DNA from 2 places in the Parashewanella sp. 2304DJ23-3 genome. Region 2 is predicted to be linked to the other one. Evidence: predicted binding sites of a transcription regulator. Region 2 holds the regulator's gene; the other holds the start of a gene.
What was found. The regulator LexA, encoded in region 2, represses DNA repair genes until DNA is damaged. The targets are predictions, from matches to a motif close to TACTGTATNNNNATACAGTA.

Region 1 (7,326 bases), on a different contig from region 2:
TATTAGCAGAACGAACAGAAAGCAATAATTTTGCAAAAATAGGTCGTAATCGCTTTTCCGCATTAACCCTAATCAGTTTTAAATTATCATTTAAGAAAGAACATGCCTCCCTAATAAGATCATCTCTACTTGATATTTTTACTCCCGAGTATTGAATTACATTCGATAAAATTGATCTAATTTGAATGCTATTGTCGTCTACTCCTATTTTATTAATTACATCTTCGACTTGCTCTTGAATATTTTGGTGATACTTGCGATTAACTGTGAGCATTGATGCTGCAGATTTTTTAGGAAGTTTAACTCCCCTGATTCTTAAATCATGTGGCCATAAACCATTACAAGCAGAAAATCGGAGAAAACTTGATAAAATTGCGATAAAATTATTAGTATGAGTGTTTTTTCTATATGTAGAAATAAGGAAGTATCTATAGTCTTCTATCACAACAACCCAGTCATGATACTCGATATTTTGATGACCAATTGAATCTAGCTTTTTTAATATTTTAATTGAAGAATCACTATTACCAGATGCTAAATATTTTAAGAATGTAAAAATCCTAAAATAAATATCAGTACTACCAGTGATTTCTGTATTGTAATGTTCTGAAGTAAACCCTTTGAAAGAAGAGTCAACATCCTTTAGAAATGGGAGTCCTAGTGATTTTAATTCTTGGCGAGTACTAAATTGATTTTTTGTTTTAGCAAGATTGCGAGTCATTTCTAATCTCCAAAAAGAAACTAATCTTGTTCATATAAACAAGATTTTTCTTCTCTTTTCTATGTAGGAGTTAGAATCGAGATATCAATTAACGTATAAAATCCTCGCAGGTTTTTAAATATAACTTAATTTTCAATCAATGCATAATTCGCTTGCTCATAATCAAACCCTTGCCCAATTAAAAAGCGGGTTCGCTTTGCTTTTTCTTTATAATCAGCAATAGGTTTATTGGCGTACTTTTTCTCGGCTTTTTCCTTAGCCAATTCAAACCAGTCACATTCAGAATCATTGATTACTTTTGACACTAGCTCTGGATTCAAACCTTTTAACTTCATGGCTTGATTAATACGAATTGGGCCATGACCTTTATAGATGTGTGAACGAAGGAGAGATTGTGCAAATCGTTTATCATCGATATAACCGCTTTGCTCACAAGCGTCGAGTACGGTTTCGATTTCTTCTGCTGAAAACTCTTTTGCTTCAAGTTTTTGTTTTATCTGATGCCTAGAATAATCACGGCCAGCTAATAAGCTGACCGCAACTTGTCTAGCACTTGGTGTGCTTTTCATGATTTAACTCTTTATGAGTAGCTTTGATAAGCTTGCCTTAGAAAACTTCACCAGTTTCTAAATCAACATTCTCTTCACCAGCGTCAGAATCAGCAGCACTAGGCTTGCTCAATAACGCCGCACGAAGTTGTTGATCAATTTCTTGTGCGATAGCAGGGTTCTCAACAAGGAACTTACCAGCATTTGCACGGCCTTGACCAATTTTGTCGCCTTTATAGCTGTACCATGCACCGGCTTTCTCAACAAGCTTATGTTGTACACCTAAGTCGACGAGCTCACCTGTACTGTTAATGCCTTTGCCATACAAAATTTGAAATTCAGCTTGCTTGAAAGGTGCTGCAATTTTATTTTTTACGACTTTAACGCGAGTTTCGTTACCGACTACTTGGTCGCCTTCTTTAATTGCACCTGTACGGCGAATATCAAGACGAACAGAAGCGTAGAATTTAAGTGCATTACCACCAGTGGTTGTCTCTGGGTTACCGAACATTACACCAATCTTCATACGGATTTGGTTAATGAAAATAAGAAGTGTATTTGACTGCTTTAGGTTACCCGCAAGCTTACGCATTGCTTGGCTCATCATACGTGCCGCTAAGCCCATGTGTGAATCACCGATTTCACCTTCAATTTCAGCCTTTGGAGTCAATGCTGCAACCGAGTCAACAATGATTACATCTACTGCACCTGAGCGAGTTAACGCATCACAGATTTCAAGTGCTTGCTCACCGGTATCAGGTTGTGAACAAAGTAGATTATCAATATCTACACCTAAGTTTTTAGCATAAATAGGGTCTAGTGCATGCTCAGCATCAATGAAGGCACAGGTTTTACCTTGCTTTTGTGCGGCTGCGATCACTTCAAGGGTAAGAGTTGTTTTTCCTGAAGACTCAGGTCCGTAAATCTCCACTATACGGCCCAAAGGCAAGCCCCCTGCCCCTAACGCAACATCCAAAGATAAAGAGCCAGTAGAGATCGTTTCAACATCCATCGAACGGTTTTCACCAAGCTTCATGATGGAGCCTTTACCAAACTGCTTTTCAATCTGACCTAAGACTGCACCAAGTGCTTTTTGCTTGTTATCATCAGTATTAGCCACGTTATAATCCTTAACATTCAAATCAAAATAACGAATATTTATTCATCAATGATGATTTATAAATATTTTCAATTCTTTTTTAATATTTTGAAGAACCGATATGAACCAGTTCATTCCGTAAAATCTTTTTCAACTGTATATTAAACCTGAGAGTACATCAAAATGGACCGTATCCAGTTTTGCTTTAGTAAATCTCAACAATACGACCCATTGGAAGACCACCAGCACCAAGAGCAACATCCAACGACAATGAACCAGTAGAAATGGTTTCAACATCCATCGAGCGATCTTCACCCAACTTCATGATTGAGCCTTTACCAAATTGTTTTTCAATTTGGCCCAATACTGCGTTTAGTGCCTTTTCTTTGTTAGCATCAGTCGCCATTGTTATTCCCTCTCATTAATACACTTTCATAAACACGAAAGTTTATACAGTTCTATACAGTAGTTGATGGTTAGTATACTGTACAATCATACAGTATCAAGAGTTAAAGCAAAAAATTTTTAGATTCTGTTCTGAAGCTCGAAATAATTACTGATAAGATACGCTTCAATATTGAATATGCAAAAACGGATTAAGTAAGCCAGATGAAAGCTGAGTTAGCCAATTTAGACAGTCACACACCAATGATGCGCCAGTATTTAACCATGAAAGCGCAACATCCTGATATGTTGTTATTTTATCGAATGGGTGACTTTTATGAATTGTTCTACGATGATGCAAAAAAAGCCTCAGAGCTACTTGGCATTTCACTCACAGCTCGTGGTAAAAGCGGAGGCAACCCGATCCCAATGGCGGGAATTCCATATCATTCAGTTGAAGGTTATTTAGCAAAATTAGTACAACTCGGCCAATCTGCTGCCATTTGTGAACAAGTTGGCGATCCTGCCACTTCAAAAGGGCCTGTTGAGCGGAAGGTTGTACGTCTTATCACGCCAGGAACTCTAACCGATGAAGCCTTACTACAAGAAAATCAAGATAACCTTTTAGCCGCAGTATACAGCTTCAAAGGTCGTTTTGGTTACGCCACTTTAGACTTAGCCTCAGGTCGATTTGTTGTCAGCGAACTCGAAAATCAAGAGGTGTTAGAAGCTGAATTGCAACGCACTAAACCTGCAGAACTACTGTATAGCGAAGATTTTAGTGAGATGACCTTAATTGGTTCACAAAACGGTATTCGCCGTCGTCCTGAGTGGGAGTTTGATTATGACACGGGCTTGAAAATGTTGCTGGATCAATTTGGTACTCGTGATTTGGTTGGCTTTGGAGTAGGCGACGCAAGACTGTCAATTCAAGCTGCTGGATGTTTAATGCAGTACGTCAAAGATACGCAAAAATCTGCCCTGCCTCATATCAATGCCATTACTCGCTTTAATCAAACTGAGAGTATCATCTTAGATGCAGCGACTCGTCGTAACTTGGAATTGACTCAAAATCTATCTGGCGGTTTTGAAAATACGTTATCGTCAGTTTTAGACAGTACTGCAACGCCCATGGGCAGCCGTATGCTGAAACGTTGGATCCACCAGCCGCTAACTGATCACAATCACATTCGCTCTCGACAATCTGCTGTGACCGAAATGATTGACTGTAATTTATATGATGAATTACATGAACAATTAAAAATACTCGGTGACATTGAGCGAATCATGGCCCGTCTTGCACTGCGCACCGCTCGTCCACGAGACTTTGCTCGCATGCGACAAGCATTAGAAACGTTACCGACGATTCAGCATTTACTTGAGGATGCTGAGTCTTCACACATCAACAATTTAAAGCAATATTTAGGTGAGTTCCCACAAGAAACTCACCTATTACAACAAGCAATTGTTGATAACCCACCAATGTTAATTCGTGATGGTGGTGTCATTCGTGAAGGTTATAATTCTGAGTTGGATGAATGGCGAGCACTCAGTGAAGGTGCAACCAGCTATTTAGAGCAGCTAGAATTAAGGGAAAAAGAAAGCACTGGAATTGCGACTTTAAAGGTCGGATACAATCGAGTTCATGGTTATTACATTGAAGTAAGTAAGGGGCAATCTGATAACGTTCCTTTAAGTTATCAACGCCGCCAAACTCTCAAAAACACTGAACGTTATATCACTCCTGAGCTTAAAGAATACGAAGAAAAAGTATTATCGAGCCAAGGGAAAGCACTCGCACTCGAAAAACAACTTTGGGAGCAGTTATTTGATTTGATTCTGCCAAAGCTGCATGAGCTTCAGCAGTTTGCTAAAGCTGCCGCTGAATTAGACGTATTAAGCTGTTTTGCTGAGCGAGCAGAAATGCTCAATTACAACTGCCCAGAACTCGTTAATGAAACCGGTATTCGCATAGATGCTGGTCGTCACCCCGTTGTTGAGCAAGTGAGTGAAACACCGTTTATCGCCAACCCTGTCAACTTGAATAATCAGCGTAAGATGTTGATCGTGACTGGACCAAACATGGGGGGTAAATCGACTTACATGCGTCAAACTGCGCTTATTACGTTAATAGCACATATTGGCTGCTTTGTTCCTGCTGAGCAAGCTGAAATCGGCCCTATCGATCGTATATTTACTCGTATCGGAGCCTCAGACGACCTTGCCTCTGGTCGTTCAACCTTTATGGTCGAAATGACTGAAACTGCGAATATTCTTCATAACGCCACAGCTAATAGTTTAGTGCTGATGGATGAAATTGGACGAGGCACTTCAACTTATGATGGATTGTCACTCGCTTGGTCGGCCGCTGAGTATTTAGCACAGAAGCTCCATGCTATGACGTTATTTGCGACCCATTATTTTGAGTTAACTCAGTTACCGGACACGATGAAAAATGTCGTTAACGTTCATCTTGATGCCGTAGAACATGACGATACCATCGCCTTTATGCACGCAGTACAAGAAGGTGCCGCAAGTAAAAGTTATGGTCTGCAAGTTGCGGCATTAGCAGGTGTCCCTAATGTGGTCATAAAAACAGCTAAGCAAAAATTACATAAATTAGAAAGTCGTGATCACGAAATCGGAAAGCCGCAGCAACATGACTTAAGTTTAAGCTTTAGCGAACCAAATTTGTCGCCTGAGCTTGAAGAAGTGCAATCGATGCTGGATAGGATATCACCTGATGATTTAACGCCAAAACAGGCACTTGAGTTAGTTTACAGCTTAAAAAAGACACTGTTCTCAAATTAGAAGAAAATGTTCCTACAGAAAAACACTTTCTCATAAAAAAATGATAGAGGAAAGTAAGCTTTTGCTTTACCGTAACTTCTAATAATCAGATTAAACGGTTTTAGAAGGCTAAGATGCAGATAAAAAAAGCAAAAGTATTGTTACTTTCCTCAGCCATTGCAACGACATTTCTTATCGGTTGCGGCCCACAACAAGAACAGACAAAGCCAGTAGAGACTGTTCGTCCAGTTGAAGCGTACCAAGTAAAACCAGCCTCAGCGTTAACCACTTGGAAATTTCCAGCTATTGTAGCAGCTTATAAATCTACAGACTTAGCTTTTAATTCTGGCGGTAAACTAATTACGTTTGATATCACGCAAGGGCAGCAAGTAACCAAAGGTCAGCTACTCGCTGCTATCGATCCTCGTGATTATAAGCTCAAACTCGAATCAGCCAAAGCAAATTACACCCAAGCTTTAAATGCTTATAAACGCGGTAAACAGTTAATTCAAAACTCAACAATATCTAAAAACGATTTTGAACAACTGGAATCTCAATATAAAGTCTCTAAATCTCAATACGAGTCTGCAGAAAAGTCGTTAAAAGACACAGAAATATATGCTCCTTATGATGGTGCGATATCTAGTACTAGTATTCAAAACCACGATACAGTTGCGGGTGGCCAATCAATCATTTCTTTGATTGATTCAAGCAAATACAGCGCAAAATTTGATATTTCAGCCGACCGACTTAACTATTTAAAAAAGCGTGAGCCTAAAGGAGCGCATGTTGTTTTCAATACTTTGAGCAATGAAAAGATAGCCGCTGATTTTAAAGAAATTTCGTTATTACCAAGCAGTAACCAATCTTATGAGGTCACATTGTCTTTTATACCTCCTAAAGACATCGCCGTACTTCCTGGGATGAGTATTCAAGTACAAATTGAAAACGACTCATCTTCAAATGCAAAAGCCATGTTTGTACCGACTAAAGCTGTAATCAGTAACGGAAAAGAGACATATGTTTGGAAAATCGATTCACAAACTATGACTGCCAATAAACAAGACATTATTGTCAGTAACAGTATTGGTGAATTTGTTACTGTAGCGTCAGGGTTGAAAGCTGGTGATCGAATCATCACTGCGGGTGCTCCATATGTAGTGGAAGGTATGAAGGTTTCAATCTGGCAACAAGGTAAGTGATATGAATATTGCAGAGTTTTCAATTCGCAATAAAGTCATTTGTGCCATTGCGATAATCGTCACCCTTCTTTCAGGCTGGAATGCGTTTCAAAATATGGTTCGACTCGAAGATCCTGAATTCACCATTCGTCAGGCTCAAGTCATAACTTACTACCCTGGTGCGACACCAGAACAAGTTGCAGAGGAAGTAACAGATCCATTAGAAACCGCCATTCAACAACTAGCAGAAGTTAAAGAGATCACCTCTGTTTCCAGTAATGGTAAATCTGAGATCAGTGTAGAAATTAAATATGACGCATCAAAGACGAAAAACCAGCTACAAACCGTGTGGACTAAACTAAGAAATAAGGTTAGCGATGCGAAACGGTCACTGCCGCCAGGAGCAAGTGACTCCATTGTTGCTGATGACTATGGCGACTTGTTTGGCATGTATTATTTCGTGACTGGCGAAGACTATAGCATTGCTCAACTTCGTACTTACGCTAAGACCTTCAGAGATCAATTGCTTCAAGTGCCCGGTGTCGCTAGGGTTCAACTTGCTGGTGAGTCAAGTCCTGCTATTTATGTCGCATTTTCTCGTGA
Region 2 (7,326 bases):
ATTTTGTGCTTTTCATGGGAATGGAAAACCTGAATGTGCTGATTTAGACAAAGGTAAAAGTGGGCCAACAGCAAAAATTTGGTCCTTACATGGGCTCTGGCCAAATAAAGCTCAGTGTGGCACGAAATATGGTTTCTGTGGTGAAGAGACTCAAGAACCCTTTTCCGATATTACTCTTGATTCAAAAACCAAAGCGCAGCTCAATAAGTTAATGCCAAGTACGAATTATAATACATGGTTAGAAGATCATGAGTGGTGGAAACACGGGACATGCCAAGATAAATCTGCAGATGAATACTTTACGCTTGCAACATCTCTCGTTCAGCAGTTCAATAATAGTGATTTTTTTAACCATTATTTCAAAGCCAAAATTGGGAAAACGGTTTCCACCACCAGCTTCAATCAAGCTTTTGATCAAGCTTTTGGTGAGAACAGCCACCAATTCATCGCCCTAAAGTGCACATCTAACCAATTAGTCGAAATGGATATTCATTTACCTAAAGATATTGATAAAACTCAAACTTTAACAGATTTACTTTATCAGTCTACTGAAAAGTCTGACAGTTCTTGTCCAAGTTCATTCTTAATAAAAAGTGCAACTCACTAGTTCATTCTCAAGTGATTTAAGAAGTCTAACCTCCAAACATTATGTTGACACATTGTTAACATAATGTTTTTATCATCTCATAAGAAATTAAAGAAATATTTTAATTACATAAATATTCATCTTTAGAATGCAATTATAAAAATAATAAGTTTTGGATAATTTAAATGCTCACCTCTATTCTTTTAGCATCGGCAATTTCAGCTCAAGCTCAAACACACTGGCTCTACGAACATAAAATCGCAGAAAATCAATCACACCAAACCATAAACTTAACTGGCACTTCAGTAAATGGAGACTCAATGCAACTGATTTGCAAAGGGCATAAGCTAGAGTTCGTATTAACATTGATGGATGCTGATGATTTATCTGCGGAAGGAACAGCAATTGTTGATAATAATGAAAAAATATCATTAATTGGATTAAATGAAAGTTCGCAATTAACTGCTTATCGACGTGGCATTTGGGGAAATTGGGCCTTGTTGATTAATCAACTCAAATACGGGCAAAAAGTGACCTTCAACTTTTTTAATGGCAATGACCCCATTAGCACTGATTTTAATATCATTCAGGGTCAAAACTCCATTAAGAACCTAATGGAGTATTGCGGAAACTATTAGCAAATAGTTGATTGTGGGTGAAGCACAATCAACTAAATACTGGAAGTAAATTAAATAAATTGAAGATATGGCAAATAATTACGGCGATGCCAAATAACAGCACTAACCAAGGGATAAATGCACCACCGAAAACTCTGTAACCATTAGATGCGGGGAATAATTTTCTCACTTTCATTGCCATCAATGCAGGTATTACCGCTACAGAAATTGCACCAGCCAGTGCGGCATAACCAATGGCAAGAATAAACCCATCAGGAAAGAGTATTCCAAGAATCGTTGGTGGCACAAAGGTAACCATACCGGTCTTGATTCGTCCAACCCCAGAGTCATCAAAGCCAAATAAATCCGCTAAATAGTCAAAAAGCCCTAAGGTTACACCTAAGAATGACGATGCGACCGCTAAATTGGCAAACAGTGTCAATAGTTGGTTTAGTGTGTCATGAGAAATTTGAGATGTGAGTGCTCCTACAAGAACACCAATATTTCCACCTTGAGTGATAACTTCACTAAAACCACTGCGCTGGATATTACCCATGGTAACAACGAGCCAGCCAATATAAATGGTTAATGCGAGGCTGGTACCAACCAATACAGCTCTAACAACATGTTTAGCCGATTTATCATAAAATTTAACGAGGCTTGGAATAACTCCTTGATAACCAAAACTGGCTAAACCTACAGGCAGTGCAGCTAAAATATAAGGTGCATATTCGGATTGTCCATCTGGCATCCACAAATTGCTCGGTTCAACTTCGATCAATAAATTACTGGTAGCAAGCAAAAAGGTAATCACCATACCACCAAGCATGATGGTAGATATCCGGCTCACATGCTTAGTACCAATAATCACAATGGCTGCTAAGATCACAGAAAAAATTAACGCCGCCATTTGATTAGAAACGGTGATATCCAACGTCGACAAACTGTGATTTACAATTGAACCACCGCCACTGACATAAGCATAGGTCAATACATACAATAAGAATGTGACGGAAACACCACTCAATACACGCCAAAATGGGCCTAATATACGACTGGTTAAGCTATCAAAGCTAACACCTGCTTCGTAGTGAAGGTTAGCTTCCAGTAGCAGTAAACCTCCCATTACCATGCAAAACCAAACGCCAATCAACATCAACACAGAGTAACTGAACCACATCCCTGCACCAACAACGGGTAAAGAAAACATCCCCGCCCCAACGGCTGTCCCAGCCACTATCATCGCGCCACCAATAATTGATGGATGTTTCTTTGTCTCAATGTTAGATGCTGTCATTTAGCTATTTTTCTCCGCTTCTACATTTTGAGTCTGCTGTACTCCTGTAACAACCGTTTGACGTACTTGTGCATCAAGTAATGAGGTTAATGCGTTACTCAGCTGAATGATGGTATCTTTTTTCTCTGACTGACCCAGTAAATCCATATCTTTTAGCTTGACCGTTAATGACGCATAAAGTTTTCGATCATAAAACTCAGGGGCAGAAATACCGTGTAATGGTCCCATATGTTTTGCTAACTGATGGCTTTCTCGCTCTAAATCACTTCTTTCAATTTTTGGCTGCAAGCTCAGTAAATTAAAGATAATGGCATAACGCTTTAGCATCTCACTGCTTGTACTGGCCAGTAAATGAAGCTGCCCTTGATGCTCATCACTCGCAACCAATCGATGTTCGTCTTCCAAAATAATGTTTTCATCAAGCATTGAATCAATCAGCTGATGAATATAATTTTTTAAATTTGGTGTTTCGACAAATAACTCAGCTTGTATTAGCGGAAAAATTTGCTCGATAAACTGAACGACTTTCTCTCTTGTTGGCTGAGACTCTCTGATGATCAAGGTCGCAATTAATGATGGCACCATAAATAAGTGAACAATATTATTACGATAGTAAGTCATATTGAGGGCCTGAGTATCATCTAAAGAAATGATATCACCGAGAGGATCAGGCTCTACAGCAAACTTATTTAACTCTAATGCTTGAGAAATCAAGACCTCAACATCACCTTCAGGTACCGTCGAAAACTGTGTGTACGGTACTTTAGTTAACAGCTTTAGATAAAAATCTAATTGCTGTTTAATGGTTTCTTTTTCTAAAGACTTTTGCTCCGATGCAAGCACAATTAAGCTCATCAATGAAATAGAGCTCACTGCAGTAGCGCCGTTAATTTTTGTCATCACTTTATTCGCTAAGCTGTTTACAGCTGGCGTTAACCAAGTTGGTTTTTGCTCTGGATCTTGAGCGATAAGCTCTCGCCACTCAGGTTCAATTTGTGATAAATGTTGCTGAACATTGATTGGCTCACCGAAGTTCACATAGCCTTGACCAAAATTTCCAAGCTTCCTGATGGCAGCAAAAACTTGCCAGACGGATTCTTTTTGCTTTTTCTTACCACTAAGTTCCTTGTGGTAAGTTGCAACTTCCATGACATGATCGTATCCAAGATACACTGGGACCAAGGTTACAGGTCGTTCGATGCCTCGAAGCACACTGCTTACCGTCATCGCTAACATACCCGTTTTAGGGTTGAGTAGACGTCCTGTGCGAGAGCGACCACCTTCGGTGAAATACTCTACTGAATAGCCTTTATTAAAAAGTAGATCGAGGTAGCCTTTAAAAACGGCGGTATACAATTTATTGCCATTAAAGCTGCGTCGAATAAAGAAGGCGCCACCTTTGCGGAACATTGGGCCTGCCGGCCAAAAGTTAAGGTTAATACCAGCAGCAATATGCGGAGGCACCATGCCTTCATAATAAAGGATATATGAAAGCAACAGGTAATCCATGTGACTACGATGACACGGCACATACACAATTTCATGACCATCGTGATGCAGCTGACGTACGAGTTCAGCTCCACGAATATTAATGCCTTTATACAGCTTATTCCATAACCATGTCAGTAACCGCTCAGCAATACGAACTAAGCTATCTGAATAGTTTGCTGCGATTTCATCAAGATAATTCTCAGCATTGGCTTTCGCTTCTTGCTTTGAGATTTTTTTACTGGCCGCTTGTTCATTAATGGCTTTTTGAATGCTTTCTGAATTCAAAAGCTCTTTAAACATTACTTGACGATTTGGCAAATCAGGCCCAGTCATCACTTTTCTTTGGCGGCGAAAATGAACTCGCGCAACACGTGCAAGTTTATGAGCAATTCGTTCGTCACTTCCATGCTCATCCGCCATATAGCGCAATGAAACAGCATTAGAAAATTGAATAAAATTATGACGGCCTAAAAACAGAATCATTAGGCACTTGCGTAACCACGTTGGGCTTTCACGCTCTAGCACCGCCGCTTTCATCGTGTCATCTTCTTTGCCTGGTATTCTTCCCCAATACATACTGACAGGTAATAGCTGAACATCCAGAGACGAATCTTGCTGGTGTAAATTTAACAACTGCTTAAAGTTGCCTAAAAAAACATTCGTTTTTGATGCCTTGCCTATCATAGGCTTTGCAGGTGCCAAACAGACAACCCTTGGCACTGATTCGTTTTTGATTTGAATATCATCATACGGGCTAGGCAAGCCCAGTGATTCTGTTACTTCACTTAACGCTGAAATATCACTCACCGACTCAGTTTTCATCACGTAAACAATCGGTCTATCGGCATCTAAATTGAGATCAGAAAATGGTTGCTGAGGGACAACGACGGTATGAACAAACCAATTTTGCACTGTACGAAGTGCCTTAAAAAACCAGGAATTATGCTTAGTCATTCTTCTACTTAGCGCTTGAAATATAAAAGAGTCAAAACGCTAGGATATCAAACTTATAGCAAATAACCTAAACAGGATTGCTTAATTATTGGTTGCACACAGGACTTTACTGTATATAATAACAGTAACTGTATAAGCGAACAGCGAGTGTGTAGAAATGAGACCTTTAACTGCCAGACAAGCCGAGATTTTAGAACTTATTCGTCTGAATATTTCTGAAACAGGCATGCCTCCTACCCGAGCGGAGATAGCAAAACGTTTAGGCTTTCGCAGTGCTAACGCCGCTGAAGAGCATCTAAAAGCCTTAGCCAAAAAAGGTTATATAGAAATCATACCAGGCACATCACGTGGTATCCGTCTATCTCAAGAACTTGAGGTTCAAGATGGTCTACCTTTGATCGGACAAGTCGCTGCAGGTGAACCAATACTGGCTCAAGAGCATGTTGAGCAATATTATCAAGTTGATGGCAACCTGTTTAAACCCGGTGCAGACTTCTTATTGCGCGTTAAAGGCGACAGTATGAAAGATATTGGCATTTTGGAAGGTGATTTACTTGCTGTTCATAAACAACAACAAGCATCAAATGGTCAAGTTGTTGTTGCTCGTGTTGAAGATGACGTCACTGTGAAGCGCTTTGAACAGAAAGGCAACGTCGTTTATCTTCATGCCGAAAATGAAGAATATCAGCCCATTGAAATTGATTTAAGCTTCCAACAACTCTCTATCGAAGGCTTAGCTGTCGGTGTGATAAGAAACGGGGAGTGGCTATGATAGTTCGCTCTTCTGCAACATCTCACCCTGGTGTTTGGGTTCAGCCAGACACCCTGTACTCAGATCAAATTCAGAGCATTCAAACGCTCCAAATTAAAAGCAGCGGTGAGCAAGAGCTGATCGCATTAAGCTCTGAACTTGCCACATTAAGCCATCAGGGTCGTTGGATTGTTCTCATAAACCCTAATCATAATAATTATAAATCCATCCTAGCCCAGTCGGGTGTAAAAATGGATCGTGTTTTATTGGTTCATACCAAAGATGATGTTGAAGCACTGTGGGCGTTAGAAAAGGCACTCACCAACGGCACAAGTAGTGCTGTTATTTGTTGGACATCAACACTCGATCAACGAGATATTCGTCGATTAGAACTCGTCAGTAAATCCGCTTGTGCCAAAGGTATGATTCTCCAGTCTGGTTCTGAGTTAAACTCGCAACCTCATTCAATCTTGCCTCGAAAAAGATCATTTCATTAACAAATTCATGGACATTAAACTCACACCAACAATCTCCTTTTACATTCGCAAAAATAAAAAATTAACTAATATTTCATCTAATTACATGAAACATGATCTTGATCAATCTTTAAACAGCAAGTAATGTAGAGTGAGTAACTAATCTTAAATTGTTACAAAAATGCGAAATTTTTCGCTTAACAAACATTCGAATTAACGACCCTGTTTTATAAAGTTGATATCTCAAATTTTAATTTGAGTAAATTCAGCAGTAAGCGCACGAGTGGTATACACCCAGAGCCGTAAACAGATTTACTGGATGACCGACCTGCTAGTCATTAGCGATTGAGTCAACGAAAACAACAACACCACCATTGCACTTTGATATCGATAAGCTTTTTTAGGGAACTGAAAAGTTAGCATGGAGCTAAGTATTAACGTGTGACTTTTCTTTGTAGTTGCTTTTGCAATTGGCAGAGGAGACGTCTAGTGAAGCAATTGTTGTATTGTATGTTAGCGGCTTTCTTGACCCCATCAGTATGGGCTGAAGAAATGCGCTTTAACATGACTCAAGGGGTAACAGAAATAAGTCATAAGGTATATCACCTACATATGACGATTTTTTACATCTGTTGCGTAATCGGGGTAATTGTCTTTGGCATTATGATTTATGCCATGATCAAGCACCGCAAATCAAAGGGTGCAGTCGCTGCGAATTTTCACGAAAGTACTAAAGTGGAAATTTTGTGGACAATCATTCCATTTATTATTCTTATCAGTATGGCAATTCCAGCAACAAAAACACTTGTTGCAATGGAAGATCCTAGTGACTCTGATTTGACCGTAAAAATTACGGGTTCGCAGTGGAAATGGCACTACGACTATTTCGACAAGGGTGTTAGCTTTTATAGCTTATTAACGACACCTCAGGATGAAATCGACAACAAAAAAGATAAAGATGAGCATTACTTGCTTGAAGTGGATAAACCACTTGTTCTCCCTACAGACCGAAAAATCCGCTTCTTAGTCACTTCTGACGACGTCATTCATTCTTGGTGGATGCCAGCATTCGCCGTTAAAAAAGATGCAAACCCTGGTTTTATCAATGAAACCTGGGCAAAAATTGACGAAGAAGGAACGTATCGTGGCCAGTG

Region 1: the regulator LexA is predicted to act here: its motif matches at 2,851-2,870, upstream of mutS (DNA mismatch repair protein MutS).

The regions. Positions count from the first base shown of each region.
Region 1 covers NZ_JBWQOH010000001.1:391,606-398,931, forward strand. Annotated here, with positions in the region: gene AC1EU2_RS01680 (hypothetical protein) at 1-721, opposite strand, end outside; gene AC1EU2_RS01685 (regulatory protein RecX) at 847-1,290, opposite strand; gene recA (recombinase RecA) at 1,328-2,389, opposite strand; partial or broken gene recA (recombinase RecA) at 2,577-2,774, opposite strand; gene mutS (DNA mismatch repair protein MutS) at 2,978-5,563, shown strand; gene AC1EU2_RS01705 (efflux RND transporter periplasmic adaptor subunit) at 5,677-6,744, shown strand; gene AC1EU2_RS01710 (efflux RND transporter permease subunit) at 6,746-7,326, shown strand, end outside.
Region 2 covers NZ_JBWQOH010000011.1:17,576-24,901, reverse strand. Annotated here, with positions in the region: gene AC1EU2_RS16130 (ribonuclease T2 family protein) at 1-607, shown strand, start outside; gene AC1EU2_RS16125 (hypothetical protein) at 772-1,224, shown strand; gene AC1EU2_RS16120 (aromatic amino acid transport family protein) at 1,253-2,500, opposite strand; gene plsB (glycerol-3-phosphate 1-O-acyltransferase PlsB) at 2,501-4,945, opposite strand; gene lexA (transcriptional repressor LexA) at 5,103-5,717, shown strand; gene AC1EU2_RS16105 (SulA-like leucine-rich domain-containing protein) at 5,714-6,193, shown strand; partial or broken gene coxB (cytochrome c oxidase subunit II) at 6,662-7,326, shown strand, end outside.